2 regions of the Bradyrhizobium sp. T-1 genome follow, and region 2 is predicted to be linked to the other one. Evidence: riboswitches for the same ligand, from Rfam matches in the RefSeq annotation. Region 2 holds a riboswitch; the other holds the start of a gene.
What was found. Region 2 has a riboswitch for S-adenosylmethionine ahead of metX (homoserine O-acetyltransferase MetX). Riboswitches for the same ligand answer to the same signal wherever they lie in the genome.
Positions count from the first base shown of each region.

Region 1 (15,674 bases), 360 kb from region 2:
GGATGCCAAGCCCGTGGATGCAAAGCCGCGCATTGCCGCGCCGGCCATCACGCTGCCCGCCATCGGCGAGCGCGAGCTCAGGCTCGACCTGTTCCGGGGCCTCGCGCTGTGGCTGATCTTCATCGATCATCTGCCGCCGAATTTGCTGACCTGGTTCACGATCCGCAATTACGGCTTCAGCGACGCCACCGAGATCTTCATCTTCATCTCCGGCTACACCGCTGCCTTCGTCTACGGCCGCGCCATGCTGGAAAACGGCTTCCTCATCGCCACCGCGCGCATCCTGCGCCGTGTCTGGCAGATCTATGTCGCCCACGTCTTCCTGTTCACGATCTTCCTCGCCGAGATCTCCTACGTCGCGACCAGCTTCGAGAACCCGCTCTATACCGAAGAGATGGGCATCATGGATTTCCTCAAGCAGCCCGACGTCACCATCGTGCAGGCGCTGCTCTTGCGCTTCCGTCCCGTCAACATGGACGTGCTGCCGCTGTACATCGTCTTGATGCTGGCGCTGCCGCTGATCCTGTGGTCGATGAAGTGGCGGCCCGACGTGACGCTTGCGCTCTCGGCCCTGCTTTATGCGGCGACCTGGGAATTCGACCTCTATTTCTCGGCCTATCCGAACGGCTTCTGGGCGTTCAATCCGCTGGCCTGGCAATTGCTTTTCGTGTTCGGAGCCTGGTGTGCGCTCGGAGGTGCGCGACGCATGTCGCGCATCCTGGCTTCCCCCATAACGATGTGGATCTCGATCGCCTATCTCGTCGCGGCGTTCTACGTGACGCTGACCTGGTACCTGCCGCAGCTCTCGCACTTCATGCCGAAGCGGCTTGAACAGTGGATGTATCCGATCGACAAGACCGACCTCGACGTGCTGCGCTTCACGCATTTCCTGGCGCTGTCGGCGCTCACCGTTCGCTTCCTGCCGCGGGACTGGCCGGGGCTGAAGTCGCCGTGGCTGCGGCCGCTGATCGTGTGCGGCCAGCATTCGCTGGAGATCTTCTGCCTCGGCGTCTTCCTGGCCTTTGCCGGCCACTTCATCCTGGCCGAAGTCTCCGGTGGACCGGCCATGCATGCGCTGATTAGTCTCTCCGGAATCCTGATCATGTGGGCGATGGCCTGGGTGATTTCGTGGTACAAGCGCGTGGCCGACAAGAGCGGTACGAAAAACAAAGCCGCCGTCGGCAACGCCGATCTGGCGGGAGGGGGCTGATGAAGGCTAAGGTTCTCCTGAGCCTGATCCTGCTGTGCGGTGGTCTCGCTGCGCCTTCGGCGCGCGCGGGCGATGCCGTGCCTGCTGCGCCCGCAGCCTGCGAATTGCCGCCCTATCTGCTCGCCACCGACAGCCAGCTCCACAAGGTCGCCGACACCGTCAAATCGGGCAAACCGCTCGAGATCCTGGTGATCGGCAGCCGCTCCACCACCATTCCGGCCCAAGAGGACAGCTCCTATCCGGCGCGGATGCAGGCCGTCTTGAAGGACAAGCTGCCGCCTGCGGAGACTGTGCACGTATCCGTAGAAATACAGAGCAAGAAAACGGCGGAGGAAGCTGCCGGGACCTTCGTTAAGCTGATGGAAGCAAAAGCACCTACTTTGGTCATCTGGCAGACCGGGACCGTGGATGCTATCCGCTCCGTCGATCCCGACGATTTCCGCGGCGCCGTGACCGAAGGTGTCGCTGCGTTGCAAAATGCAGGGGCTGACGTCGTCTTGATGAATTTGCAGTACAGCCCCCGTACCGAAACCATGATCTCGGCACCGCCTTATCTCGATAACATGCGGGTGGTGGCACAGGAGCATGATATCCCGCTGTTCGACCGTTTCGCGATGATGCGGCAGTGGAATGATCAGGGTCAGTTCGACCTGTTCAGCCCATCCCGGGGCCCCGAGCTGGCGAAGCAGGTCCATGATTGCATCGGCCGGGCGTTGGCACAGTTCGTGATCGACGCAGCCCATCTGGGGCCGGCCGAGCAGCAAAATTGAGGTCTAGCGTTAATGAGTTCTCTCCGCCCTTTTGGCCTGTCGACACGGCTGGTCGCGCCCGCAGCGGCGGTGCTGCTGGTGCTGACGCCCATGCTGCAGGTCCCCGCTCGCGCTCAAGCCGCGCAGGCGACGCCTGCTCCGCAGCAATCCGCTAATCCCGCACCGGCATCACCGTCCCAGACGACCGTGGCCGCGACCGGCCAGTCGACCACCGACCAGCGCGGTCTCACCTCGCGCGCCATCGACAAGGTGAAGCAGGTCGCGAAATCCGCCGGCGACATTTTCAGCCGCGTGCCTTGCCTGTCGCCGAAGGGCGTCTCGAAGACCATGGGCTCGCTGCCGCATGTCGCGAACAAGCTCGTCGCCGGCAAGCCTGTCGTGATCGTCGCGTTCGGCTCGTCGTCGACCGCGGGTTACGGTGCGAGCTCGCCCGATTTCAATTATCCGAACCGTCTCGCCGCGCAGTTGCGCCGGCAATACCCGACCGCCGACATCACCGTCATCAATGCCGGCGTCGGTGGCGAGGACGCGCCCGAGATGATGACGCGCCTCCAGAAGGAGGTGATCGATGTGCATCCGGATCTCGTGATCTGGCAGGTCGGCACCAACGCCGTGCTGCGCAACCTCGATCCCGGCGATACCGCCAAGATGGTCGAGGACGGCGTCACCCGCATCCAGACGGCCGGCGATGCCGACGTCGTGCTGGTCGACCCGCAATATTCGCCGCGCGTCACCGAGCGTCCCGAAAGTGCGGGCAAGATGGTGAAGCTGCTCGGCAAGGTCGCCGAGCTCCGTCACGTCGGCATCTTTCCGCGCTTCGAGGTGATGCGCGAGTGGCACGAGAAGCAGGCGCTGCCGGTCGAGAGCTTCGTCATCGCCGACGGCCTGCACATGAACGATTGGGGCTATGCCTGCTTCGCCCAGTTGCTCGGCGACGACATCATCCGCTCGGTGGGGCAGATCAAGCTAGGGGTGAACGTGCCGGCGGACGTGCGGACGTACCGGCCGATGTAAGGGAAGCGAGTAGGGAGTGGCGGGTAGCGAATGGGGATCGATCCATTCGCCACTCGCTATTCACCCCGTTACGCCTTCTCCAGCGCCGCCGTCAGATCCTCGATCAGATCATCCGCGTGCTCGAGCCCGGCCGAGTAGCGGATGAATCCTTCGCCAATGCCGAGTTCGGCGCGCACTTCCGGCTTCAGCCGCTGATGCGTCGTGGTCGCCGGATGTGTCACCAGGCTCTTGGCATCGCCGAGATTGTTCGAGATCTTGGCAAGCTTCAGCTCGTTGAGCACGCGGAACGCCGCGGCCTTGCCGCCCTTGACCTCGAAGCCAACCAGGGTCGAGCCGCCGCGCATCTGCTTCTTGACCAGCGCCGCCTGCGGATGATCCTCGCGTCCGGGATAGACCAGCCGCGCAATCTTCGGATGGCTCGCCAGCACGTCGGCGATGCGCGCCGCAGTGTCGGTCTGCGCGCGTACGCGCACGCCGAGCGTTTCCAGGCCCTTGAGCAGGACCCAGGCGTTGAACGGCGAGATCGACGGGCCGGTCTGGCGCATGAAATTGTGAATGTGCTCGGCGATGAAGGCTTCCGAGGACAGGATGATGCCGCCGAGACAGCGGCCCTGGCCGTCGATGTGCTTGGTCGCGGAGTAGACGACGACGTCGGCCCCTAACGCGAGCGGGCTTTGCCAGATCGGCGTCGCGAACACGTTGTCGACGACGAGCCGCGCGCCGCCGCTGTGGGCGATCTCGGCAATGCCGGGAATGTCGAGCACGTCGAGCGTCGGATTGGTCGGGCTCTCCAGGAAGAACGTCTTGGTGTTGGGCTTCAGCGCACGCTGCCATTCATCGAGATTGGCGCCGTCGACCAGCGTGGTCTCGATGCCGTAGCGCGGCAGCAGGTCCTGAATGACATAGAGACACGAGCCGAACAGCGCCCGCGAGGCCACGACGTGGTCACCAGCCTTGAGCGGCGCCAGGATCGCAGTCGTCACGGCGGCCATGCCCGTTGCGGCCGAGCGCGCGGCCTCTGCCCCTTCGAGCTCGATCATGCGGCGCTCGAACATCGCGATCGTGGGGTTGGAGTAGCGCGAATAGATGAAGCCGGGGTCCTCGCCCTTGAACCGCGCCTCGCACTCCTCGGCGCTGTTGTAGACGTAGCCCTGGGTCAGGAACAGCGCCTCCGACGTCTCGCCATATTGCGAGCGCAGGGTGCCGGAATGGACCAGGCGGGTTTCGGGACGGTAAGTAGCAGGCGACTTCGACATAGGACCCTCCGAGATGACCGTCTCGTCGAAAACGGTCACAAAAAAACCGGCCTGGATATCTCCACGGGCCGGGATCACAGAGGTCCCCGGCCTGTTTAGCGACTTATTTAACGTGGCTGCAAGCCGGCCGGCTCAAATCACCACGGGATAAGTGATGCTCATATTCCGCAATGCCCTTTCCGTCAAGGCGTCCATCGGATAGCCGTAAAAGACTAGTATTTCCCGCAAGTCCGGATGTACTTGACCCCTGATGAGGACCCACGGTTGACGTTCACGGTTGCCGCCGACGCCAATGGTATCCTGCCCGACCGCATGATCGCGGCGATGGCGGAAGCAGGCCTCATCCTGCCCGCATACGATTTCGTCGAAAGCCAGATCCAGCCGGCGAGCCTCGATCTCCGCCTCGGCGACATCGCGTATCGCGTGCGCGCGAGCTTCCTGCCCGGCCCCGGTGCCACCGTCGCCGAGCGCATCGACCAGTTGAAGCTGCACGAGTTCAGTCTCGCCGACGGCGCGGTGCTGGAGACCAACTGCGTCTACATCGTGCCGCTGCTGGAAAGCCTGGCGCTGCCGCCGGAGATCGTCGCGGCAGCCAATCCGAAAAGTTCGACCGGCCGGCTCGACGTTTTCACCCGCGTGATCGCCGACGGCACCCGCCGCTTCGACATGATCGGCGCCGGTTATCACGGCCCGCTTTACGCCGAGATCAGCCCGAAGACGTTTCCAGTCCTGGTGCGCGAAGGCTCGCGCCTGTCGCAGGTGCGCTTCCGCACCGGTGACGCCATCCTCAATGCCGATGCGCTCGATGCACTCCACGCCACCGAGCGTCTCGTCGACATCGACGATGCCGATCTCACCGGCGGCGTCGCCGTCTCCGTCGATCTCTCCGGCGAGAAGGGCACCGGCTTCGTCGGCTACCGCGCCAAGCGCCACACCGGCGTGGTCGATGTCGACCGTCGCTCCGGCTATGCCGTGGAAGATTTCTGGGAGCCGATCTCGGCGCGTCCCGACGGCAGCCTGATCCTCGATCCCGGTGAGTTCTACATCCTCGCCTCCAAGGAGGCGGTGCAGGTCCCGCCGGATTACGCCGCGGAGATGGTGCCGTTCGATCCCTTGGTCGGCGAATTCCGCGTGCACTATGCCGGATTCTTCGATCCCGGCTTCGGCTATGCCGGTGCGGGCGGGCAAGGCGCGCGCGCCGTGCTGGAAGTGCGCTCGCGCGAGGTGCCGTTCATCCTCGAGCACGGCCAGATCGTCGGCCGTCTCGTCTACGAGAAGATGCTGGCGCGCCCCGACGCGATGTACGGCCAGCGTATCGGTTCCAACTACCAGGCGCAGGGCCTGAAGCTGAGCAAGCACTTCCGGGTGTAGCTGCACACTCCACTGTCATGCCCTGGCAAGTCGGGCGACGACACCGAATGTGTGTCAGGATGTGCAAAATCCGGCGACATGCGAGGTGGTGCCATGACCGATCAATCTCAGCTCGACGCAAACATCCTTGACGACGTCGCCGACGCGCTGATCTATTCGGATCGGTCAGGTACGATCATGCGCTGGAATCGTGCGTCCACCGCGCTGTTCGGTTTTGCGACAGACGAAGCGCTCGGCCAGAATCTCGATCTGATCATCCCGGAGCATCTGCGCGCCGCGCACTGGAAGGGCTTTGAGGCCGCCCTTGCCAGCGGAGCGATGAAGCTTGCGGGCCGGCCGACGCTGACCCGCGCGCTGCACAAGAGTGGACGCAAGCTCTACATCGAAATGACCTTCGCGCTGGTGCGTGATGCCGGCGGCAATGTGCAGGGATCGGTCGCCATGGCGCGCGACGTCACCGAGCGCATTGAGCGCGAGCGCGCCGCCAAGGCTCCGCAAAAATAAGGCCAGGCAAACTTCGTGATGCGGAATTGGCGCGCTGTCGTGCAAGGCGTTCTGCGGGCGCGTCATGTTGCCTGCTGCCTGCCGCAGTGACACACTCGATCAATACAACGATCGGGAGCGATCATGACCGCCGCAGCAGACGCCGCGCAGGAAGCGCAATGGAAACGCTGGCGCGTGGTCGCCGACCTCTACCACGCTTACTTCACCGGCCTCATCCTCACGGTGGTCACGCGGCGCGGTACGGCAGAGGCCGCCGAGTTCGTCTTCCGCGTGTTCCGCCGCCAGCAGCAGGAGCGTTTCCTGCCGGGGCTCAAGAAGCTCGGGATTGATCATCTGCCGCCGGCGGTAGCGGCCGCGCAATATCACTACCTCTCCAACTGGATCGGCGGCGTGCACGTCGAATACATGTATGAGAGCGACACCAAAGCCTGGATCCGCTACCCGCCGCCGCGCTGGATCTGGAAAGGCCCGGCGATCTGCGGCGTGCCGGGCGAGGTCAGCCGCGCGATGCTGCGCGGTTGGCACGCCAACAACGGTGTCGCGCTCGGCGATCTCAGGCTGGGCTTCGTCTGCACCAAGCAGAGCGTCGATGGTCAGGACGGGCTCGAAGGCTACTACCACCAATACGACCATCCACTGGAGCTGGACCAGCGTCTCGCCTATGCGCGCCATCTCGACGCGCCTTTATTCGACGCGAAGAGAGCACCGGCGCTTCCCGTCGCAAGCTGGCCGAAGTCTCGGCTGGAAAAGGCCTATCGCAACTACGCGATGGAATATGTTCGCACGGCAGCGCCGGTGATGGTGCAGCTGTTCGGGCCGGAAGATGCCGGCTATCTCCTGCACATCACCGGCAAGCTGATCGGCATGCAATTCTTCGATGAGATTGCGGAGCCGCTGGCAATGCGCCGCGGCGGTGCGAAGGAGTTCGCATCCTTCCTCAACGCCCTGTTCGCCGCGCAGGATGATGCGGCCGATACCGCGCAATCCGAAGGCAGCTTCGAAATCCGCCAGCAGAGCTGGAAGCTGATGGATGACGTCGCCGATTATCACCGCGCCTGCGCCAAGGTGCTGGAAGGTTTGCTCGAGGGACTGGCGGCAGGATGCGGCCGGCATATCAATGTGCACTTGCGCCCGACGGCAGGCGGCCACCCGCCGCTGGTCTGGACGATTGGGTAGACGACCGTGTTTCCGCGGGCTTCACCTCGCCCCGCAAGCGGGGCGAGGGAGAAGAACCAATTCCACCTACTGAAATGCGCTGCCGCAGGGCACGCCTGCACCCGACGCAGGAGGAATCGGCCGCCGCCGTGCTAACAAGTGCATACCGCGCCTTTCGCGCGAGTGAATTCATTAGCGCACCTAAGCATTGCCGCGCCACAAGTGGCGCTTATGCCGGAGACGAAATGACGGACATCGCCGAGATCCCGGTCGATGAGCAGGAACGTCCGCTGCCGCCCTCTCGGCGCCCCGCGCGGAGCGCGCTGACCGACGGGCCGATCCTGCGCACGCTGCTCGGGCTCGCCTGGCCGAATGTGGTCGCACTGTCGGCCGGCACCTGCGTGGTGATCGCAGAGACCTCCTATATCGGCCGTCTCGGCGTCGAAGCGCTGGCCGCGATGGCGCTGGTGTTTCCGACAGTGATCCTGACCATGACGATGTCGGGCGGCGCCATGGGCGGTGCCGTGGCGTCCGCCATCGCACGTGCGCTCGGGGCCGGCGATCGCGAGCGCGCCGGCACACTGGCTGCACATGCGCTGCTGATCGGCATCAGCTTCGGTCTCGTGTTCATGCTGGGCATGCTGATCTTCGGGCCCCAGGTGCTCACGATGCTCGGCGGCCGCGGCGACGTGCTGACCCATGCGATCGCCTACACGCAGGTGTTTTTCGGTGGTGCCGTGCTGCCCTGGCTGCTCAACACCATGGCCGGGGTGCTGCGCGGCACCGGCAACATGAAGCTGCCGTCGCTTTTGATCCTCAACTCCGCGGTCTGGCAGATCGTGCTCGGCGGCATGCTCGGCCTCGGGCTCGGGCCCTTCCCGCAACTCGGCATGCGTGGGGTCGCCGCCGGCGCGCTGACCGCCTACTCCATGAACATCTGCGTGATGGGCTGGTACCTGTTTTCCGGCCGCGCGCGCGTGGTGCCAAAATTGCGAGGCTTGCGTATCCAATGGGCGATGTTCTTCGACATCCTGAAGGTCGGCGCCATCGCATGCTTCTCGCCACTGCAATCGGTGCTGACGATCTCGATCTTCACCCACATGCTGGCGAAGTTCGGCACGGCGATCCTCGCCGGCTACGGTATCGGCGCGCGGCTCGAATTCTTGCTGACCTCGATCGCGTTCTCGTTCGGCATCGCGTCGGTGCCGATGATCGGTATGGCGGTCGGTGCCGGTCGCATCTCCCGCGCGCGGCGCATCGCCTGGACCGCAGGCGCGAGCGCCTTCGTCGCCGTAGGTACGCCGGCCTGCCTCGTCGCGCTGTTCCCCGACCTCTGGGTCAACATCTTTACGGACAGTGCCACGGTGCGTGCAACCAGTCATCAATATCTGTCGACGGTGGCGCCGTTCTACGCGTTCATCGGCCTTGCCTCGACGATGTACTTCTCGTCGCAAGGGGCAGCCAAGGTGATCGGGCCGGTGCTGGCGCAGACCGCGCGGCTGATCTACATCGCGACCTGCGGCTGGTGGCTGTCGACGCATGACGCTACGGCGCAGAATTTCTTCTGGCTCGCCGCAAGCTCGATGGTCGTGCTCGGCCTGCTCTCATCCTCCAGCGTGGTGCTGACCCGCTGGGGACCGCGTGAAGCCAAGCCGGCGGTGCGCCCCGCCCTGTCGGTTGTGGACTAGCGATGTCTGTGGCGGCGATGGCCTCCGCCGCCGACATTGGCGAGCCGCATCAATTGCGGGATCATCGCCATCATGTCGCCGCCGCCGGCGCCGCCGAGCATGCTCATGATATCGCCGCCCATGCCGCCGATCCCGGTCGGGATGGTGCCGCCGCCCATCGGCGCATAGCCGCCGTAATTGGGCGCGCCGAAGCCGGCCATGCCGCCGCCACCCGTTATGCCGCCGAGTCCGCCGCCGCCATTCTCCATCATGCGGCTCATCATCGGGCCCATGGTTTGCATCATCATGGCGAAGCGGCGCTTGCCCATCTTCGCCTTCATCATTTCCAGCATCGGCGCCATCTGGGTCATCATGTCCTCGCCGCCGGCACCACCGCCGCCGAGGAACTGCGCCTTGGCCGGCGCGCCCGAAATTGAAAGCAGCAGCAGCACGGCGGCTGCCTGGCAGATCACCTTGTCCGCACCTCTCATGGCATGCTCCTCGCGTGCGTGGCGCCGCCGGGAGAGCGAGGCCAACAGGACGCACGCGATCATGGGTACGGCCGATGAGAGCAGGGCTCTGTGAGAAAGATCACGTACCTTTCGGCGGAAACGCCTTGTGCATGGCGATCACGGCGGCCTTGGTCTGCTCCTGCACGTAGGCAGCAAGCTCGTTCGGAAGCATGTCGATGATCCAGACCAGGCGGCATGTCGTCTCACTCTCGGCAATCACCTGCGCCGAGGCGCTGTAATGCTTCAGCCGCTCGCTGTTGATCGCATAGACCAGCCGCCGCCGCGCATCGTCGCAGTCGATCAGCACCTCGCGCGCCACCGAGCCGTTGGCGAAAGTGACGATGCGAGCGTCGCCATCGAGCTGGCAAGCGGTGACAAAGCCCGGCACGAGCCGCTGATGCAGCGCGCCGAAATCACGCACGGCATCCCAGACCTCGCGGGCCGGGGCGGGGAGGGCAACGTCGTTGTGGATAGAGGCCATTGAGTTTCCATTCTGCTGGAGTCATTCCGGGGCGCGCGAAGCGCGAACCCGGAATCTCGAGATTCCGGGTTTGGTGCTACGCACCATCCCGGAATGACGGCGCGTGCAGCGGGCGTCGTCGCAGCTCACATACAAACCGCCTCGACATTGTTGCCATCAGGATCGATCAAAAACGCCGCATAGTAAGTCGGGCTGTAATCCTTGCGCGGCCCCGCTCCGCCATTGTCACGGCCGCCGCTCTTCAGGCCTTCGCTGTGAAACGCCTTCACCGCAGCATGGTCCTTGGCGCGAAATGCGATGTGTGCGCCGTCGGCCTTGCGGCCCTTGTTCAGGTGCAGCCAGAGTGCCGGCTCGCCCTTCGGCCCGAAGCCGGCATAAGCGTCGCCGCTCGAGCACAGGACGTAGCCGAGCGGTGCCAGCACCGCGGTGTAGAAACGCATGGCGGCGTCAAGGTCGGCAACGCGCAGTCCGATGTGGTCATACATGGTCGTCTCCATTGCAAAGCGCGCCGTATGGTGGCGCGCGCCGGAGACGACCCTAGTCAGTTGAGGGCGGGCTGCTCTTGGAGAATCTTGCGCTTCCCCTTCGATGCCTGCCGGAACTTGGTCGGTGACATGCCGGCGGCGCGGTGGAAGGTGCGGACGAAGTTGGAGAGGTCGCCGAAGCCGACGTCATAGGCGATGTCGGTGACCGCGATGTCGTCGTCCGTGAGCAGCCGCGCCGCGTGGCGCAGCCGCGAACGCACCAGATATTGATGCGGGGTGACGCCGAGCACGTTGGAGAACAGCCGCAGAAAATGGAACGGACTCAAATCCGCCAGGCGCGCGGCCTGTTCGAAGTCGATCTCGGCCTGCGAGTTGTCGTCGATCCACAGCGCCGCCTCGACTGCGCGGCGGCGGTCGCGCGCCGTCGGCGTGGCCCGTTTGCGCGGCTTGCCCGTGACCACATCGACAAAACGGCCGGCGAGGATCTGACCGACCTCGTCGAGGCCGAGGTCGCTGTTGCCATCTGCTGCCGTCTGGGCGAGCTCGCCCAGCACCATCAGCTCGGGCAGCGGCGGCGTCGCGCCGATTTGCCACGTCTCGCGCCGTCCGCCGAGCGCCTCGACCAGATCCTCGCTGAAGAAGAACGACAGGCAGACGTCGCCGCAGACATGCTCATGCGTGCAGGTGTACTCGTCGCCGGGCGCGCCGACCAGCAGCGAGCCCGCCACCAGCTCGAAGAAGCCGGCGCGGCAATGGCAGCCAAAGCTCCCCGCGCGAACATAGGCAATGGAATGACCGGTGCGGCACTCGGCAAATGGTTTGTCGTCCGGTCCCGCGTCACAGCGAAACTCGGACACCGTCATCGTCCGTGACGTCAGCAGCGTGGTCGCATCCATGCCACCTATCTAGGTAGGTGACCGCGGCGGGGCAACGGGCAGGAGCACCTCGAACAGCGTCTTGCTGGCGATCGGGTGGACGCCTTCGAGCGACAAGAGACGTCGCTTTGAGATCATCCCGCCGTAAGCCGAGATCCGGTCGGGATAGCCGCCGGCCTCCAGCACCCGGTGGCAGGGCACGATGATCATGTAGGGATTTCGACAGATCGCCTGCGCCACCGAATGCGCGGCGCCGGAGGCGCCCAGCGCCTTGGCGATCTCGTGATAGGTGCGCGTCTCCCCGCGCGGGATGGTGCAGGCATATTCGTAGACCCGCCGGTTGAAGGCAGGTACGTCGCTGGCATCGAGGCTGACGTCGGAAAAATCAGGATCGCTGCCTTGCAGCAAGGTGACGATGCCCTCGATCGCCAGCTCGGTGTTGAGCGGCGGCGCCTGCTCGCGCGCCTCGGGCTGGACTTGGAAAATCCGGCGGCGCGTATCGATCTCCCGCGCCTCCGGCAATTACACGGCGACCACGCCGGAATTGCTCCAGACGATGCCGCAACGGCCTATAGCCGTGTCGAAAACCGCGTAAGCCCGCCCCACCATACACACGCCCCACTCAGTGCAGGTCTCTCCCCAGAGCCCAGATCATAACACTGCCACAATCCGGCGCACCCGGAATCTTGCCAGGACGTTAACAACCGTTCGGCCGGACGCGCCAAACCGCTTGGCGCCGGACGCCGTCTCGGCTAATCAGGACAGGCGCGGAGCACGCGCATAAGCGGGCGTAGTTCAATGGTAGAACGGCAGCTTCCCAAGCTGCATACGAGGGTTCGATTCCCTTCGCCCGCTCCAACCTCCTGGGACACCAAATGGCCGACAAGGACGAGAGCACGCGTTTGGTCGCCATTGCCTGTGATCACGGAGGCTTTGCCCTCAAGGAAGCCCTGAAAGCCGCGCTGCCCGATCTGGCATGGCTGGATCTGGGCACTGACGGCGCCGCGTCCGTCGACTATCCCGACTTCGCCGACAAGCTGGCCGACGCCATCAAAAACGGCAAGGCCGGGCGCGGCATTCTGATCTGCGGGTCGGGCATCGGCATTTCGATCGCCGCCAACCGTCATGCGCACATCCGTTGCGCGCTCGTGCACGATGTCACCGGCGCGCGGCTGTGCCGCCAGCATAATGACGCTAACGTCTTGGCGTTGGGCGGACGGATGACCGGCGAAGCGGTGGCAAAGGACTGCGTCGAAGCGTTCCTGGGCACGGCATTCGAAGGCGGCCGCCATCAGAAGCGGATCGACAAGCTGGGCTCCTGAGAGGGCCGACCAGCACGACGATCTAATCGGGGCCGAACGATAGCGGAGCGACATTGAGGCTGATGCCGGTGGTCGTGAGGATCCGCTGCGTCGGTCCGCTCATGCCATCGCCTCCCGGTGCATTGTCGTTTGGCGCATTCTTCACGGTGCTAACAGCCGTGCAAAGATTCCAATATATTAGCACCTCGCTCCCGGCACGCATCGTTCCTCCGGCCTAAGCTCCTCCGGTCCGGCGGATGCGGTCCATGCGTCGGGCAGGTTCGGATCAGAGGCCATCGACCAGCAAACATGGACCAGCAAAAACTCGACAGGGCGATCGGTCGCCGATTGAAGATTCTGAGGACGCAGGCCGGCATGACCTTGAACGAACTCGCCAGCCGCTCCGGCGTCAGCCGGGCCATGATCGGACGGGTGGAGCGGGCGCAGAGCAGTGCCACGGCGGCGCTGCTCAACAAGCTCTGCGCCGCGCTCGATGTCTCGCTCAGCGACATCGTCGCACTCTCGGAGAAGCCGCCGGAGCGGTTGACGCGGCTTGCCGACCAGCCGCAATGGCGCGACCCCGACAGCGGCTACCGGCGCCGCCATGCCTCGCCGGTCGATGCGGCGAGCGGCATCGAGATCATCGTCGTCGACCTGCCGGCCGGGTCGCGCGTGCCCTACAGCCCCTGGGGTCGCAACGCCTTCACCCAACAACTCCTGATGCTGGAGGGAGCGGTCTGCGTGCATATCGACGCCAAGACGGTGCGCCTGCGCGAGGGCGATTGTCTCGACTTCGACGTCATGCGCGCGGTGACCTTCGAGAACGAAACCAAACAGGATGCCCGCTACGTCATCATCACGCGGCGCGGCACCTCTTACGGGAAGATGTGATGTCGCTGATCGTACGTGACGCAACGCTCGAAGATGCCGAGGACATCCTCGCCATCTACAATTATGCCGCGATCAACACCACGGCAGTGTGGACCGACGGCCCGGCCGATCTCGCTTCGCGGCGCGAATGGATCCGCGCGCGGCAGGAGGCCGGCTATCCCGTTCTGGTCGCAATGAAGGGCAGGGACGTCGTCGGCTTCGCCTCGTTCGGCGATTTCCGCCCGTTTCCCGGCTATCGCCACACGGTGGAGAATTCGGTCTATGTCGATGAGCGGCATCATCGGCTCGGCATCGGCCGCAGCCTGCTGGCCGCGCTGCTCGAACGCGCCAAGGCGCTGAACAAGCATGCGATGATCGCCGGGATCGAGGCGCTCAATGCCGGCTCGATCGGCCTGCACGCCTCGTTCGGCTTTACCGAGGTCGCGCGCATGCCGGAGGTCGGCTGCAAGTTCGGCCGCTGGCTCGATCTCGTCTTCATGCAGAAGCAGCTTGCGAGTGACGTGAGGCCCTGATGATGCAGATCCGTACCGGCGACACATTCGATCCGCGCGTCGTCGCGCTGCTCGATCACCACGTCACGGCGGCGCGGGCGCAGACCGCCCCGGGCAGCGCGCACGCGCTCGATCTCGCCGGCCTTCGCGCCAGCGACGTCGCGTTCTGGACCGGCTGGGACGGCGACACGCTGGTTGCAACCGGGGCGCTGAAGACGCTCTCGGTTGACCACGGCGAGGTGAAGTCGATGCACACGCTCCAGACCACGCGCCGCCGCGGCTTTGGTGGCCTGATGCTCCGTCACATCATCGCCGAGGCACGCCGGCGCGACATCAAGCGGCTGAGCCTCGAGACCGGCTCGTGGGACTATTTCAAGCCGGCGCATGCGCTCTATCGTGCCCACGGCTTCGTGCCCTGCGGCCCGTTTCAGGGCTATGTCGAGGACCGCAACAGCCTATTCCTGACGCTCGATCTCGGCGGCTAGCGCCGGATCAGATGCAGCGGGTGCTCAAAAATGCCGTCGCAACCCTCAAAATGAGTTGCGTACCTCAAAACGCCTCTGCTAGCCTTCAGGCATGGCCGAAGACACCGTTTCCGCCGCGCTGACGCTGAAGGACATCGCCCGCGAGGCCGGTGTCAGCCTCGCCACGGTCGACCGTGTCCTGCACAACCGCCCCGGTGTGCGGCCGGACACGGTCCGGCGCGTCCAGGAGACGATCGCGCGCAATTCCTTCCAGCCGCATGTGGCGGCCGCCGAGCTCGCCCGCGGCCGCGCCCGCCGCTTCGCCTTCGTGATGCCGTTGGGGTCGAATCCCTTCATGCAGCAGATCCAGGCCTATCTCAGCGAGATGTCGGCGTGGCTCTCCGCCCGCCGCCTTTCGATCGAGATGGTCATCACCGACGTGTTCGACCCGTCCGTGCTGGCGGCCTCGCTGGAGGAGCTCGCCGGCGGCAATTATGATGGCGTCGCCGTCGTCGCGCTCGACCATCCGAGCGTGCGTGCCGCCATCAACGATCTCGTCGATGCCGGCGGCAAGGTGGTGACGCTGGTCTCGGACGTGCCGTCGTCGCGCCGCCACCATTATGTCGGCATCGACAACATCGCCGCCGGCCGCACTGCCGGCGCTCTGATCGGTCGTCTTGTCCGCCCGGGATATGGCTCAAGTCCGGGGAAGATCGCGATCATCGCGGGCTCGCAGAGCCTGCGCGACCATGCCGAGCGCATTTTTGGCTTCAATCAGGTGATGGCGTCGGAGTTTTCGCATCTCGACATCCTGCCTCTGCTCGAGGGGCGCGACGAGGACGATCGCTCCGAGCAGCTGATATCGCAGCTGCTCGGCGAGCATCCTGACATCATCGGTCTCTACAATGTCGGCGCCGGCACGCAAGGCGTGGCCAAGGCCCTGACCGAGGCCGGTCGCGACAAGCAGATCGTGTTCATCGCCCACGATCTCACGGCGATGACGCGAAAACTGCTGCTGCAGGGCACGCTGGATGTCGCGATCTCGCAGAACCCGGGCCATGAGGCGCGCGCCGCCGTGCGCGTGCTGCTGTCGCTTGCGCGTAACGAGCCGATCTTGAGTGAACAGGAGAAGATTCGCATCGATATCTTGATGCGGGACAATCTGCCGTAGCAGCGGCGCAAAAGGAGGACGGTCCGCGAAACAGGCGACGGAGATCGCCAGCCGGG
Region 1 covers NZ_CM132115.1:7,952,949-7,968,622, reverse strand. The annotation lists gene ACWAT4_RS38090 (OpgC domain-containing protein) at 1-1,210, shown strand, start outside; gene ACWAT4_RS38085 (SGNH/GDSL hydrolase family protein) at 1,210-1,980, shown strand; gene ACWAT4_RS38080 (SGNH/GDSL hydrolase family protein) at 1,993-2,994, shown strand; gene ACWAT4_RS38075 (O-succinylhomoserine sulfhydrylase) at 3,063-4,250, opposite strand; SAM riboswitch at 4,325-4,404, opposite strand; gene ACWAT4_RS38070 (2'-deoxycytidine 5'-triphosphate deaminase) at 4,485-5,621, shown strand; gene ACWAT4_RS38065 (PAS domain-containing protein) at 5,715-6,125, shown strand; gene ACWAT4_RS38060 (hypothetical protein) at 6,249-7,301, shown strand; gene ACWAT4_RS38055 (MATE family efflux transporter) at 7,526-8,968, shown strand; gene ACWAT4_RS38050 (hypothetical protein) at 8,965-9,438, opposite strand; gene ACWAT4_RS38045 (SRPBCC family protein) at 9,539-9,940, opposite strand; gene ACWAT4_RS38040 (VOC family protein) at 10,066-10,425, opposite strand; gene ACWAT4_RS38035 (helix-turn-helix transcriptional regulator) at 10,482-11,321, opposite strand; partial or broken gene ACWAT4_RS38030 (methylated-DNA--[protein]-cysteine S-methyltransferase) at 11,331-11,909, opposite strand; tRNA gene ACWAT4_RS38025 (tRNA-Gly) at 12,085-12,158, shown strand; gene rpiB (ribose 5-phosphate isomerase B) at 12,176-12,622, shown strand; gene ACWAT4_RS38015 (helix-turn-helix domain-containing protein) at 12,911-13,492, shown strand; gene ACWAT4_RS38010 (GNAT family N-acetyltransferase) at 13,492-14,004, shown strand; gene ACWAT4_RS38005 (GNAT family N-acetyltransferase) at 14,007-14,468, shown strand; gene ACWAT4_RS38000 (LacI family DNA-binding transcriptional regulator) at 14,560-15,618, shown strand.
Region 1: linked by a shared signal. The riboswitch ahead of ACWAT4_RS38075 (O-succinylhomoserine sulfhydrylase) and the one ahead of metX (homoserine O-acetyltransferase MetX) in region 2 are both predicted to bind S-adenosylmethionine.

Region 2 (15,674 bases):
ATGACTTCCGACTCGGTCACCTGCGCCAGCTCGTCGGCGGTGCCGACGATGGTGTAGGCGATCAGATGCGGCAGATGGCTGGTGATCGCGAGCACGAGGTCATGATGATCCGGGGTCATCACCTCGACCTTGGCGCCCATTGCGGCCCAGAAGGCGCGCAAATGCGCGGTGGCTGCGGTGTCGGTGCCTTCCGGCGGCGTCAAAATGCACCAGCGGTTGATGAAGAGCTCGGCGAAGCCGGAATCAGGTCCCGAATGCTCGGTGCCCGCAACCGGATGCGCCGGCACGAAATGAACAGTCTTCGGCAGGTGCGGCGCCATGTCCTTGACCACGGCGCCCTTGACCGAGCCGACGTCGGAGATCACGGCGCCGGGCTTCAGATGTGCGGCGATCTCCTGCGCCACCGGCCCGCAGGCGCCGACGGGAATGCAGAGGATGACGAGATCGGCATCCTTCACCGCTTCTGCGTTGGTCGCCACGACCCGGTCGACAATGCCAAGCTCGAGCACCCGTGCGCGCGTCTTTTCCGAGCGCGCGGTGGTGACGATCTCGCCGGCCAGGCCCTGGCGTTTCGCGGCGCGCGCGATCGAGCCGCCGATCAGGCCGAAGCCGATCAGCGCGACTCGCTGGAAGTGCGCCTCCACGCTCACTTGTCGGCCATGAAGTCGCGCAGGGCCTCGGCGACGAGGCGATTGGCCTCCTCGGTGCCGATGGTCATGCGCAGCGAGTGCGGCAGGCCGTAATTCTTCAGCGCGCGCAGCACGAGGCCGCGCTTGGTGAGGAAGGCGTCGGCGTCGTCCGCGGTCTTGCCCTTGTCGGTCGGGAAATGGATCAGCACGAAATTGGCGACGCTGGGGGTCACCTTCAGCCCGAGCTTGCCGATCTCCTCGGTGAGCCAGCTGCGCCAGGTTTCGGTGAACTGCTTGGACATCGCCTGGTGCGCGGTGTCCTCGATCGCGGCGACTGCGGCGTACATCGCCGGCGTCGACACATTGAAGGGACCGCGGATGCGGTTGACGGCGTCGATGATGTGCTCGGGCCCGAACATCCAGCCGACGCGCAGCGCCGCAAGGCCGTGGATCTTGGAGAAGGTGTGCGTCACCACCGTATTCTCGGTGGTGGCGACGAGCTCGATCCCCATCTCATAGTCGTTACGGGAAACATAGTCGCTATAGGCGGCGTCGAGCACCAGCAGCACATGCGAGGGCAGGCCGGCGCGCAGGCGCTTGATCTCGTCGAACGGGATATAGGTACCGGTCGGGTTGTTGGGGTTGGCGAGCCAGACCAGCTTCGTCTTCGGCGTCACCGCGTTCAGGATCGCGTCGACGTCGCAGGTCAGGTTCTTTTCCGCCGCAACCACGTTCTTGGCGCCGACCGCCATGGTCGCGATCGGGTAGACCAGGAAGCCGTGCGTGGTCGAGATCGCCTCGTCGCCATGGCTGAGATAGGTGTGGGCGAGCAGGTTGAGGATCTCGTCCGAACCAGCGCCGCAAATGATGCGGTTGGGGTCGAGCCCGAAGGAGCGGCCGATCGCCTCACGCAGCACGCGCGAGGTTCCCTCAGGATAATCTTCCAGATGCTCCGCGACGTGCTTGAAGGCCTCGATTGCCTTGGGCGAGGGTCCGAACGGCGTCTCGTTGGCCGAGAGCTTGAACACCTTGCGGCCCGGCTCAGCGACCGGGCTCTTGCCGGGCGTGTAGGGCGCAATATCGAGAATGCCGGGATTCGGCACGGGGCGGGACATCTTCAACTCCGGATAGGCTTTAAGCGGTTCGCGATCTACGATTTCGACCCGGTCGGGGGCACCGTATAGCGCGTTGCGTGGCTGCCGACGAGGGCCGTGGAGCGCACGGAGGCCCCCGCTTCGATCAGGGCAGCCCTGATTTTGTCGATGCTGGTGGCGCTCGTGACCGAGATCAGCAGGGCCGCGCCGTCGAAGGCGGTATCGGGCACCGCCACGATCTCGGCCAGCGGCGACAGCGCCCGCGCGACCTCGGCGTTCCAGCCGGACACGCGCACGCTGAAGGTCTCGACCTCCGTCACCACGGCGCTGTCGGCGACACGCGAGATCGCGAACACGGGCAGCGCGGCCGGATGGTCGGCGCGCTCGACGAAAGGCATCCGCGCGATGATCTTCGGCGCGCCGTCCGCTTCCAGCTCCAGCCACCACGGCGTGCGGCTCGAGGTCGCCGAGACCAGCGCCAGATCGCCCTTGGACTTCGCCACCGCCTCGACCGCGGCCTGCGCGCTGAAATGCGCGACATAAGGAACCGTGAAGCCGAAATGGAAGCGCACGGAATCACGCATTGCTGGCTCGCTCACCGAGATGTCGGCATGCACGGAGAACGGCGCCTGGACATAGGTGAAGGTCGAGATGATGACGCGCCAGATGCTCTCGACCGTGTCGAGCGGCAGGATGCCGCGATGGCGCTGCACGATGTCGCGCATCATCGCGGCCTCGCGCGCCGGACGGAACGCCGAGCCGACCTCCTGGGTCTGTTTCACCTGGATCAGGCGGTCGATGATGTCGCCGCGCTGCATCAGCAGGCGATGCATGCCCTCGTCGATCGCGTCGATCTCCTTGCGCAATTCCTGGAGCGATGGTGGCGCGGGCGGACGTTGGGACATATCTGCGAGGTGCTGTTGTAAGGGCTGTTCCAATGCGGATCGGGCGAGCCGGATCCACTGCGGATAATGTCTTGATTAGGCAGTCACGGCGGCGAAAGCAAAGAGAAATGACGCCCTGCGAGGATGCGCATTGAGAGACTGTTTTGCCTCGTCCGGACCGTGACTTGACGAAAAGCGCCCAAGACAGTAGGTTTTTGCCTGTTCCGTGGTCATTTGAGCCGGCCGGCTTGCAGCCACGTTAAAAAATTCGCTAAACAGGCCGGGGACGCTTCCGATCCCGGCCGAACCTATCGTTCAGGCCGGGTTTTTCATGGCCTGATGTCAGTCGCGATCTGAAGTCCGATCGCAAACGAGGTCGATGGTCAGAGATGGTTGGCGTCAAGTCTGTCCCAAGTCCTACGATCCCAAGTCCCGCGATCAGTGCCGACGATCGGTCGCATGAGGTCGATCATCCCAGTTCAGAGGTCGCGCAGTTCGGCGCCGAGCAGCCGCTGCGGCTCGATTGCGGCATCGATCTCTCCCCGTTCCAGATCGCCTACAAGACCTATGGCGAGCTCAACGCCGATCGCTCCAATGCGGTGCTGATCTGCCATGCGCTGACGGGTGATCAGCACGTCGCCAACGTGCATCCCGTCACCGGCAAGTCCGGCTGGTGGGAGACGCTGGTCGGCCCCGGCCGGCCGCTCGATCCCAGCCGCTACTTCATCATCTGCTCCAACGTGATCGGCGGCTGCATGGGCTCGACCGGCCCTGCCTCGATCAATCCCGCGACCGGCAAGGTGTGGGGCCTGGATTTCCCCGTCATCACCATCCCCGACATGGTGCGCGCGCAGGCGATGCTGATCGACCGGCTCGGCATCGACACGCTGTTTGCAGTGGTCGGCGGCTCGATGGGCGGCATGCAAGTGCTGCAATGGACCGCGGCCTACCCGACGCGAGTCTACTCCGCACTCGCGATCGCCTGTTCGACGCGGCATTCGGCGCAGAACATCGCCTTCCACGAGCTCGGCCGTCAGGCCGTGATGGCCGATCCAGACTGGCACAACGGCGCCTACGCCGATCGGGGCATCCATCCGCATCGCGGCCTCGCGGTCGCGCGCATGGCCGCGCACATCACCTATCTTTCGGACGCCGCGCTGCATCGGAAGTTCGGCCGCCGCATGCAGGACCGCGACCTGCCGACCTTCTCGTTCGACGCCGACTTCCAGGTCGAATCTTATCTGCGTTACCAGGGCTCGTCTTTTGTCGAGCGCTTCGATGCCAACTCCTATCTCTATCTCACACGCGCGATGGATTATTTCGACATCGCCGGCGACCACGGCGGCGTGCTGGCGAAAGCGTTCGCCGGGATCGAGACGCGCTTCTGCGTCGTCTCCTTCACCAGCGACTGGCTGTTCCCGACCTCGGAATCACGCGCGCTTGTGCACGCGCTCAATGCGTCGAGCGCGCGGGTGTCGTTCGCGGAGATCGAGACCGATCGCGGCCACGACGCCTTCCTGCTCGATGTGCCCGAATTCTTCGATATCGCCCGCGCCTTCCTGCAATCGGCCGGCAAGGCGCGCGGGCTCAGCGTCAAGAACGACTGACAAGGACGGCTCGCGATGTCTGTACAGGAAGTGCTGCCGCTCAATGGCCTCGCGTCGGAGCAGTCCGGCCCGTTTCGCGCCGACCATCTGCTGGTCGCCGAAATGGTCAAGCCGGGCTCGAAAGTGCTCGATGTCGGCTGCGGCGAGGGCGATCTGCTTCAGCTGCTGGAGACCCGCGGCATCGACGGCCGCGGCATCGAGCTGTCGCGTGAAGGCGTCAACCGCTGCGTCGCCAAGGGCCTCGCGGTGGTGCAGGGCGATGCCGATACCGACCTCGTCAACTATCCCGACGATGCCTTCGACTACGTGATCCTGTCGCAGACGCTCCAGGCCACGCGGCAGCCGAAGGTCGTACTGGAGAATCTCTTGCGCATCGGCCGCCGCGCCATCGTCTCGTTTCCGAATTTTGGCTTCTGGCGAATGCGGCTCCAACTCCTGATCGGCGGCCACATGCCGCGCACGGAGAATCTGCCCGCCAGCTGGTACGACACCGCCAATATCCATTTCTGCACCATCAAGGACTTCGTCGAGCTCTGCGACGAAATCCACGTCAAGATGGAGCGCGCCGAGGCGCTCGACCTCTACGGCCGTCCGCTGCGGCTGCGATTGCCATGGTGGGTGTGGAATCTGTTCGGCGAGCAGGGCGTGTTCTTGCTGAGCCGCGGTGGCGAAAAATAGTCTCTCGTCATTGCGAGCGCAGCGAAGCGATCCAGAGTTCTTCCGCGGAGGGGGATTGCTTCGCTGCGCTCGCAATGACGGAATACTTGGCTGCGACTTTGCCCTAATGCGCCGCCAGCGACCTCGGATCGCGCACCGGCCAACGGCCCGCCTCCACCAGCGTCACGAACCGCTCCACGCTCTCGTTGAACAATGCGGGCTCTTCGAGATTGAGCACATGGCCGGACTTTGGAAACATCGCCAGCCCCGCGGCCGGGAGATGCTTCTTCAAGAACAGGCTCGCCCCGACGCAGGGATCGTCCTCGTCGCCGCAGATGATCAGCGCCGGCGTCGCCGCGGCCTTGATCGCATCCGTCATGGTGTAGATCGAGGGGCGGCGGCCCTGGAAGCCGCGCATCGTGTTCGCCGACCCCCTGGCATCGTGCCGCGCCAGCGCGGCGTAGAAATCGGCGTGGCCGCGCGGGTCTTTCCCCAGGAAGGGAATCCGGCTCGGCGCCTCGCGCGTGACTTTTGCGACCTCGGCGGAGCCGAGCGTCTCGAACTGCTCTGCGTTGGCGCGGCACTGCTTGCGCCAGGCCTCCAAATTCTCGAGCTCCGAGCCTGAGCCGACGCCGGCAAGCGTCATCGACAGCGTGCGCTGTGGCGCGTTCAATCCGATCTGGAGCGATGAGTAAGCGCCCATCGACAGACCGACGAGATGCGCGCGTTCGACCTTGAGATGATCGAGCACCGCTAGCGCGTCGGTGTAGAAATGCTCGAAGGTGTAGACCTCGCCATCCGGCACGTCCGACGGTGTGTAGCCGCGCGCCGAATAAGTGATGCAACGGTGGCTGCGCGAGAAGTAGCGCATCTGCGGCTCCCAATTGGTGTAGTCGGCCGCGAACTCGTGCAAAAAGATAATCGGCGTTCCCTGACCCGCTTCTTCGAAATAGATGCGGACGTCGTCCCTGGTCGTGGCGTGGGGCATTAACCGTTTCCCTCTCTTCAAGCCGCCTTTGCAGGATTGCAGTTAATGCTGGTGTCCGCAATGCGGCAGCATCCCGCGAGCATCAACACAAAATCATCGCAGCTATTCGCCCGCACGGCGTCTTTTTCTTGCCACATCGTCCGGCTTAACGGCCTTTTCGATGTCGGCCACCGCACGGGTCGACTTGGGAAGTGGGGGTGTCAACGAGGATGAAGTATGGTTGAGTTGTTTGCGTCTCGCCTGTCGCGTTGTGTTGTCGCGCTGGCGATTTTCTTCGCGGCGGTTGCCGTGTTTGTTTCTCCGGCCTCAGCGCGGCCGCATCATCGTCATAGCGCAGAGCGGCACGGTTACGTGCATCACGCCAGGCATCATCATTATCGCCACCATGCACGCAGCTCGCGCTTCGAACGTGGCGCGGCGCAGTTGCGGGCGAGCGGCTTTGCCGACACGCAGGCCAGCTACAATCCGAATGCCAATAGCGGCACCGCCAATGACGGCATGGCTGCGAGCAGCGGCTTCGGCGGCGGATCGGGCCTCGTGTCCGAGGCGCGCCGCTATATCGGCGGCAATCCGACCGGGCGCGGCAGCCTGTGGTGCGCGCGCTTCATGAACATGGTGCTGCAGCATACCGGCCATCAGGGCACCGGCTCGGACATGGCGAGCTCGTTCGCACATTACGGCACGCGCGTCTCCGGTCCGCAGGTCGGCGCCATCGCCGTGATGTCGCGTGGCCGGCGTGGCGGTCACGTCGGCATCATCACCGGGATCGACGCGCAGGGGAATCCGATCATGATCTCCGGCAACAACGGCAATCGCGTTCGCGAGGCGCCGATCTCGCGCGGCCGCGTCTATGCCTATGTGATGCCGAATTGAGTTGAGAGATGCGAGGGGTGCCCTTGCGTCAAACAAGATCATCGTCCCGGACAAGCGTCAGCGCAGATCCGGGACCCATCACCACAGGCTTGCGTTGTTGTGCGAGTTGATAACCACGAGTCTTCGCCAAACCACTCTCTGTGGCTATGGGTCCCGGATCGGCGCGCGCTTTGGGTGCGCTTGTCCGGGACGGCGAACAAGGCTCACACCAATCTCGGCTCTTCCACCGCAACCGCATCCCCCACGTCGATCTCGCCATCGGCGATCACCTCGGCATAGATGCCGCAATTCATGTGGCCGAGATGGCGTGACAGCGTCGGGGGTATCTCGAGATCGCGCTTGGCCGTCACCGGGTCTACATTTGTGGCCGGGCAGCGGACAATGCGCTTGACCACGTTCAGCCGGGCCTGCCCGATTGCGAGCGTCTGGCCGACCAGGTCGAGCTCCGACCAGGCCGGCCAGCCCGTCACGTAGAGATTGGCGCGGAAGCGCAGAGGATTGACCGCTTTGCCGCCGAGCATGGTCTCGATGGCACGGACGCTGTCGAGATTGACGATGGACACGACCTTGCGGTCGACATCGGAAAAGCTGTGGTCGCGCCCGGACAGCACCTTCGGCGGCCCTTTCAGCTCCGGTTGGAAATTCTCCGTGAAGTAGCGTTCGATGGCAGCGCGGCCGTCCGCGGTCTCCAGATCGCCGCTGGCGACGATCTGGCCGTCCTTGCGGATGGTCAGGCGGTTGCTCGCATCGTCGAACCGGCTGTCGAGCGAGGCCAGCCGCTCGTTTCGTGCCAGCATCAGAAACTGGATTTTCGGCTTCCAGCTGGGTGCCTCGGGATCGAAGCCGCTCGGGCCGTTCTCGATGGCGTAACGGCGGTCGGCGGGCAGGGGCTGGCCGGTTCGCAAGGAGACCCGAGGCAGAGGCTCGGGCGTCAGGCCCTTAATCGGGTAGCGGTAAAGGCCGGTGATTTCGGCGGTATGGCTGGCTGTCATGCGGCTACTTAAGGGATTCGGCTCGCACCCGCCAAGCCGGCCGGTCAGCGCACGAAATTGTGAACTCGCCTCTTCCGATCCGAGGACGCCCTTCCCACATCTGGGTCAGGCCGGCGCCAGCGCCGGCTGATAACGACCGCTTGCCGTGTTGAGGAACGTCAACGCGACCGGCGGAAACCCAATGAAGATGCCGTTTGGGGTGCCTGAGAGGGCCCCATGGGCAGGCCGAGGGACAGAAAAGCTATGAATATCGAGAAGTATACCGAACGCTCCAGGGGCTTCATCCAGTCCGCGCAGTCGCTTGCGGTGCGCGAGGGGCATCAGCAGTTTTCCACCCTGCACGTCCTGAAAGTGCTGCTGGATGACAATGAGGGGCTGGCTGCCGGTCTGATCGACCGCGCCGGCGGTAATTCCCGCGCGATCCTGAAGGCGACCGAGGACGCCCTCAACAAGGTGCCGAAGGTCAGTGGCGGCGGTGCCGGCCAGATCTATCTGGCGCCCGAGCTCGCCCGTACCTTCGATGCGGCCGAAAAGGCCGGCGAGAAGGCCGGCGACAGCTTCGTCACCGTGGAGCGGCTGCTGCTCGGTCTCACGCTGGAGAAGACCAGCGAGGCCGGCGTGATCCTCAACAAGGGCGGTGTCACCCCGCAAAACCTCAACGCCGCGATCGAGGCGCTGCGCAAGGGCCGTACCGCGGATTCCGCGACCGCCGAGAACGCCTATGACGCGCTGAAGAAATATGCCCGCGACCTGACCCAGGCCGCGCGCGACGGCAAGCTCGACCCGGTCATTGGCCGCGACGAGGAAATCCGTCGCACCATCCAGGTGCTTTCGCGCCGGACCAAGAACAATCCCGTCCTGATCGGCGAGCCCGGCGTCGGCAAGACCGCCATCGCGGAAGGGCTGGCGCTGCGCATCGTCAATGGTGACGTGCCCGAGAGCCTCAAGGACAAGAAACTGCTCTCGCTCGACCTCGGTGCGCTGATCGCGGGTGCGAAATATCGCGGCGAGTTCGAGGAGCGGCTGAAGGCCGTGCTCCAGGAGGTGACCGGCAGCGAAGGCAATTTCATCCTGTTCATCGACGAAATGCACACGCTGATTGGCGCGGGCAAGGGCGACGGCGCGATGGACGCGTCCAATTTGCTGAAGCCGGCGCTCGCCCGCGGCGAGCTGCACTGCATCGGCGCGACCACGCTCGACGAGTATCAGAAGCACGTCGAGAAGGACGCGGCATTGGCGCGGCGCTTCCAGCCGATCTTCGTCAGCGAGCCCTCGGTCGAGGACACCATCTCGATCCTGCGCGGCCTGAAGGACAAGTACGAGCAGCACCACGGCGTGCGGATCACCGATTCCGCGCTCGTGGCCGCGACGACCTTGTCCAACCGCTACATCACCGATCGCTTCCTGCCCGACAAGGCCATCGACCTCATGGATGAGGCGGCTGCGCGGCTGAAGATGCAGGTCGATTCCAAGCCGGAGGAGCTGGATTCGCTCGATCGCGAGATTATCCGGCTCAAGATCGAGCAGGAGGCCCTCAAGAAGGAAAGCGACCTCGGCTCCAAGGCCCGGCTTCAGACGCTCGAGAAGGATCTTGCCGAACTCGAGGAGAAGTCGGCAGCGCTGACCGCGCGCTGGAGCGCGGAGAAGAGCAAGCTCTCCGACGCCCAGAAGCTGAAGGCCGAGCTCGACAGCTTGCGCGTCGAACTGGCGAACGCCCAGCGACGCGGCGAATTCCAGAAGGCCGGCGAGCTGGCCTATGGCCGGATCCCACAGCTCGAGAAGCAGCTTGCCGATATCGAGGCCAAGGAGAGTTCCGGCGAGATGATGGAGGAGGCGGTGACCGCCAACCACATCGCGCAGGTGGTTTCCCGCTGGACCGGCGTGCCGGTCGACAAGATGCTGGAGGGCGAGAAGGAGAAGCTCCTGAAGATGGAGGAGCAGCTCGGGCAGCGCGTCGTCGGCCAGGCCGAGGCCGTGCGTGCGGTCGCGACCGCCGTGCGCCGCTCGCGTGCGGGCCTGCAGGACCCGAACCGGCCGACCGGCTCGTTCATGTTCTTAGGGCCCACCGGCGTCGGCAAGACCGAGCTGACGAAAGCGCTCGCCGAGTACCTCTTCAACGACGAGACCGCGATGGTTCGCCTCGACATGTCCGAATACATGGAGAAGCACTCGGTGTCGCGGCTGATCGGCGCGCCTCCGGGCTATGTCGGTTATGACGAGGGCGGTGCCCTCACCGAAGCCGTGCGGCGGCGGCCTTACCAGGTCGTGCTGTTCGACGAGATCGAGAAAGCGCATCCTGACGTCTTCAACGTCCTGTTGCAGGTGCTCGATGACGGCCGCCTGACCGATGGCCAAGGCCGCACCGTCGATTTCCGCAACACGCTGATCATCATGACCTCGAACCTCGGTTCGGAATTTTTGGTGAACCAGCCCGAGGGCGAAGACACCTCAGCCGTGCGCGAGCAGGTGATGGGGATGGTGCGCGGGCATTTCCGTCCCGAATTTCTCAACCGCGTCGACGAGATCATCCTGTTCCACCGCTTGCAGCGGAGCGAGATGGGCCGGATCGTCGAGATCCAGTTCGCGCGGCTGCAGAAGCTGCTGACCGATCGCAAGATCGTGCTGACGCTCGACGCCTTGGGGCGCGATTGGCTCGCCGCCAAGGGCTGGGATCCTGCCTACGGCGCCCGGCCGCTGAAGCGGGTGATCCAGCGCTACCTCCAGGATCCGCTCGCCGAGATGATCCTGGCCGGCGACGTCAGGGATGGCGACACGGTCGCGATCTCGTCCGAAGGCAATGTGCTGACCTTCAACGGCAAGGCACAGCAGACCGCGGAGATTGCCCAGTTCGAGGCCCCGGCGTCGAAGCGCAAGCTGAACTGAGCGCCAGCGCGCATCGCGAAATAAAATCGCCCCGGAGAGGTCGTTCTCTCCGGGGCGATTTTTTTCGTTGGCGCGATGCTCTCTCCGTTCCTTCCCCCACAAGGGGAGAGGGAACGACCCCGCGTGGGGCGTTAGTCGGGCCTCAAGGCGTCAAGCCTTACTTCCTCACGACCTTGTAGATCGCGTTCTCGATGTCGGAGCTGAAATAGATGACGCCGGAGGCGCCGACGGCGACTCCTGTCGGGATATTGCTGGGCAGGCCGCCCGGCGCGCCGATCAGGCCGATCGGAAGATTGGCCGCGATCTCGGTGACCGTGCCGCTGTCGGGTGCGATCTCGATCAGGCGCTTGGCGCCGACCTCCGCCACGATCAATCTGCCGTCGCTGCCTCGGGCCAGGCCTTCGGGCATTTTCAACTCTTTGGCGAGCACGGTCTTCTCGCCGTTCTTGTCGATCCTGGAGACGGTGCCGGCAAAGGCTTCGGTGACGTAGACCTCGTCGCCCGATCCGCCGACGAGCCCGACCGGGCCCTCGAGACCACCGACCACCGTGGCGCGGTCCTTGCCATGCTCGCCGCTGACGCGGACAAGCGATTTGGTGCCGAGCTCGGCCACCAAAATACTGCCGTCGGAGAGCACGATCGCGTCGTGCGGCGCCTTGAAGCCGTGCAGCATGTCGCGCGTGGCGCCGGTCTTGCCGTCGATTACCTGGACCGTGCCGGTGAACCAGCTCGACAGGATGACGTCGTTGCCCTTCGCGGTCGCGCTCATCGGATATTCGAGGGTGACGCCGTCGGCGTGCATGCGCGCCTTTTCGGAGACCTCGCCGGTCGCGCCGTCCACCGTGCGATAGGCAAATACGTCGGCGACGTGGATCGTATCCTTACCGTTGTCCGAGGTGACACCGATGCCGCCGGGCAAAGCGAGCTTGCCGATGATGACCTGCTTCACCAGACCGGTCACCGGATCGACCTCCTGGATGCCGTTGTCGGCCATGTTGGAGACGTAGATGCGGTCCTTGTCGTCGATGGCGAGATTGTCCAGCGACGGCTTCAGTTGCGCGACCATGGCTTTGGTGCCGGACTTGGGATCGACGCGCACGAGCTGGCCGAGCGCGGTGTCGACAACCCAGAGATTGCCCTTGGAATCGAAGTTCACCGCGGCCGGGACCTTGAAGCCGTCGGCAACCACCGTCAGCTCGGCCTTGTCGACGTCGACCTTGGCGACCTGCCCCTTGAACCAGAGCGGACCGTACAGCTTGTCGTCGGGACCGAACTCGAAGCCGTTGAGACCGCCCATCTCTCCATGATCTGACGCGGCGGTTTGACGCCCTCGACGTCGATTTCATAGAGGGTGTCGCCGAGGAAAACGGTGGTGGCGTAGAGCCGGCCGTCCTTGCGGTAGGCGAGCGAGTTGATGCCGGGCAGGCCGCTGGCCAGCTTCTTGATCGGGCCGTCGCCCTTGCGCGCATAGAGGTCGCCGGCGAGGAATCCGGTCCAGGCCATGGTGCCGTCGGGTGCGAATGCGATGTCGTCGGCCATGCCGACAGGAGCCGGGATGGCAATCTTTGCGGTGCCGCCGGCGATGTCGACTTCGTAGAGCGCTGCACCTGCGACGCTGCCCGCAAACAGACGGCCGGCCTTGTCGATTCCGAGCCCGTGGACGCCATGAAACGCCGAGCCCGGGACGAGTTTGGTGACCTCCCAGTTGTCGGCAAATGCGCTCGTGGTCGAGACAATTGCAGCGACGAAAGCTGCGCAGGCGAACCTGTGATTCATGGCGAGACCTCCCGATTTTTTGGAAAGTATTCGCCCGTCATGCCGCTTTGGCAAACGAAACTTGAAATTGTGCGCGACCAAATGACGTCGCGGCATGATCATCTTTTTTTGGAGATGTCCGGTTCGAATTCGGCCGGCGATCCAATCAGCGGTTGCTGATCTGGAGCGGGCCGCCGGTCGCGTCCGACATGCGGGCGATGGCGCCGCCCCGGCCGCTCATCATGCCGTCGAGACGGTCGCGCTCCTTCTCGAAGCCGGCGAGCATCGGGCCTTCCAGCGAACGGCCGCGTGGCAGTTTCACGCGCATCGGGTCGACGAAGCGGCCGTTGACGAGAATTTCGTAGTGGACATGCGGGCCGGTCGACTGGCCGGTCGAGCCGACGAAGCCGATGACCTGGCCCTGCCGCACCTTCTTGCCGGGCTCCATGCCCTTGGCGAACGCCGACATGTGGCCGTAGGCGGTCTCATAGCCGTTGTTGTGCTTGATGCGGACATATTTGCCGTAGCCGCCCTCGAGCTGGGCCTTTTCGATCACGCCGTTGCCGGCGGCGAAAATCGGCGTGCCGTAGGCGGTGGCCCAGTCGACACCGGTGTGCATCTTCACATAGCCGAGGATCGGATGGCGGCGGCCGCCGAAGCCGGAGCGCATGATCGCGCTGTTGACGGGCTTGCGGACCAGGAACTTCTTCGCGCTCTTGCCGGTCTCGTCATAGTAGTCAACGACGCCGTCGTCGGGGCTCTGGTAGCGATAATATTTCTTGGTTTCGCCGCCGACCGTGAGCGAGGCGAACAGCACTTCGCTCTTGTCGACCGCCGTCGAGCCCTCGTCCTCGCCGGCGTAGAACACGTCGAAGGAATCGCCCGGCTGCACCTTGCGCTGGAAATCGACGTCGTAGGAGTAGATCTTGATCATGTCGTCGATGACCGGCATCGGCACTTTGTTGCGCATCGCGGTCTCGTAGATGCTCTGGTAGAGCCGCACGCCGCTGCCGTCATCGTCGTCATCGTCTTCGCTGTTGGCGTTGGCCGTAGCGTCGGCGACGGTGTTCATGCTGGAGACGTCGACCGCGACGTATTTGCCGAGATCGGACAGTGCCGCGATCGCCTCGACCACGGTGTCGTTGGCGACGACGACGCGATAGGGCTGCAGCCTCGCGCCGGGGCTTGCGGGCGCCATCAGGATGCGAAGCTTTTCGCCTTCCTTCAGGCCGCCGTCGCGGCCGCGCGGACCGAGGGTCGCAGCGATCGCCTTGATTTCGTCGGGCGTCGCGCCGAGATCGCGCAGCACGGAGCCGACGCTGTCGCCCTTCTTGACGACATGGACGCGCTCGCCGTTGGGATTGCCGCCGGTGATCTGTTCCTTGGTCTTCGGCAGCAGCGTGACGTTTTCCGGCACCACGCGGGTCTCGAAACCGGCATAGGGATCGGACGGCGACACTTCAGTGGCGTAGGCCATCTTCATGTCGGATGAGCCGGCCGCGCCGGAGACGTCGGCGGTGGCGTTGGCGAGCGAGGCGTAGCGTACGCCGCCATTGCCGCGCCAATTTGCGGCGTCGCGCACCCGCATCAGGATGTCATCGAGCGCCACCACCGCGGAAATCTTGGCCTTCGGCAGCACCGGCGAGAGGTCCTTGGTGACGAAGGAGACCTCGGCGTCGGGCTCGACGGCCTCGGGATTGTTCGGATCGTCGGAGGCGGTCTTCGGATCGGAGCCGACGTCGGTGAGCAGACGCTGGGCATTGAACGGCGGGATCTTCGCCGACAAATCGCTCGTCGTCATCGACAGATTGCCGGCGATCCGGACGAAGGGACGCACGCGCATCACGTCGCGGCTGCCGACGCGGGCGACCGTCGAGACGCGCACGATGTTGCGCGAGGCGGTGGAGTCGTTCGGCGGCGGCAGGCGGTCGCTTTTGTGCAGTGTGACGGTGCGATCGGCGGCACCGAAGGCCCCGCGCAGCGCGCCTTCGACCCGCTCCGGCACCTTGGCGAAGGTCATTTCGCCGTCGAGAGATGCGAAAACGGCGCCGCCGATCAGGGCTGCGCCGCAGAGTCCGGTCAGAATTGTGCCGCTGAACCATTGCACCGAGACGCGACGGCGATCGATGACGGCGGCCTCGGAGCCATCGACGGACAGCGGCGGCTCGTGGCCGAGATCGATGATCCCGGTTTCACGCCCGTAAGCGCCGCGTGACGTCCTCTGGTTCAACCCAAGTCCCCCATCAACGACCCGAAAATCTTCGCTTCGAGCTCCCCCCGGTTGCCCTCTTGCAGGGGCATCGCGGGAAAAGCCGTGCCGCACAGGTGTTCGCGCTCAGTAGGCCCCGGATGAGGCCCGGCCGAAATTACGAACAGCAGGGCAGGTGAAGGTCTCTCGATGTCTTTCGAATGTCCGAAGAAGGCCGCGTCATCATCAGATCGCCTTCTCTGGACCCCATGAAAATCGTAGGCAGCCCCCACTGGCATCCTGCGATTCAAGCTTGTCTCTTATCAGAACGCCGCGGGATTGTGGCTCTAGTACGGCGCCCAATATGGAAAAAGTTTCCTGAACGGCCGGGCGCAGGGGCCTCGGGGAGGGGCGTCGCCAGTCGCCGCCGGAGGCCCTCAGGAGCCCCTCCGGAGCCCCCGGCGGGCCAAACTTTTTTTCAGATTTTTTACGGTCCGACCTCCCCTCGGCCGCTCCGCGCCCCTCTAATTGACTGGAATCGCTAGAATTTTTTCGCCAATCCACTGTGCGACGATTTGTTGACGATTGGCGTTGACAGCCCGGAAGGCGGGGCCTATAACCCCAACCACTGAGCGCGGCGCCGCCGGGTCACTGACCAAGGCGAGCGAACGCGCCACTGATGCTCCTCAACTTGTTGAGTGACACAACAGCCGACACAATCGGTTGGAGTCATTCGACGTCGGTAAGAGTGTCGGAACCCTTCCACTCCGGAAGGTTGGGGCCTCCACGGTCCCGGGCTGTTTGACAAGTGAAGATGAAGAAAGAGAAACGTGGACGGCGGAGTCCTTGCGGGTCTCGCTTCTGAAAAGCTTCGGCTTTTCTGATCGAGACCGGACGAAAGACTTCGGCGGTACACGTTTCAAAGGAAACACCATCGTTGCCCGCGATGTGAATCGCAGGCAGCACATCGACTTCGGTCGATAATGGTGGGACCTCGTCAAACGTTGTGATCAGCCGGTTCAAAGTTCAAGTCCAACTTGAGAGTTTGATCCTGGCTCAGAGCGAACGCTGGCGGCAGGCTTAACACATGCAAGTCGAGCGGGCGTAGCAATACGTCAGCGGCA
Region 2 covers NZ_CM132115.1:7,592,582-7,608,255, reverse strand. The annotation lists gene ACWAT4_RS36370 (prephenate/arogenate dehydrogenase family protein) at 1-650, opposite strand, end outside; gene hisC (histidinol-phosphate transaminase) at 647-1,744, opposite strand; gene ACWAT4_RS36360 (chorismate mutase) at 1,780-2,628, opposite strand; SAM riboswitch at 2,824-2,903, shown strand; gene metX (homoserine O-acetyltransferase MetX) at 2,997-4,214, shown strand; gene metW (methionine biosynthesis protein MetW) at 4,230-4,892, shown strand; gene ACWAT4_RS36345 (alpha/beta fold hydrolase) at 4,996-5,859, opposite strand; gene ACWAT4_RS36340 (TIGR02594 family protein) at 6,076-6,732, shown strand; gene ACWAT4_RS36335 (MOSC domain-containing protein) at 6,936-7,724, opposite strand; gene clpB (ATP-dependent chaperone ClpB) at 7,968-10,607, shown strand; partial or broken gene ACWAT4_RS36325 (hypothetical protein) at 10,765-12,383, opposite strand; gene ACWAT4_RS36320 (M23 family metallopeptidase) at 12,529-14,592, opposite strand; gene ACWAT4_RS36315 (hypothetical protein) at 15,280-15,573, opposite strand; rRNA gene ACWAT4_RS36310 (16S ribosomal RNA) at 15,584-15,674, shown strand, end outside.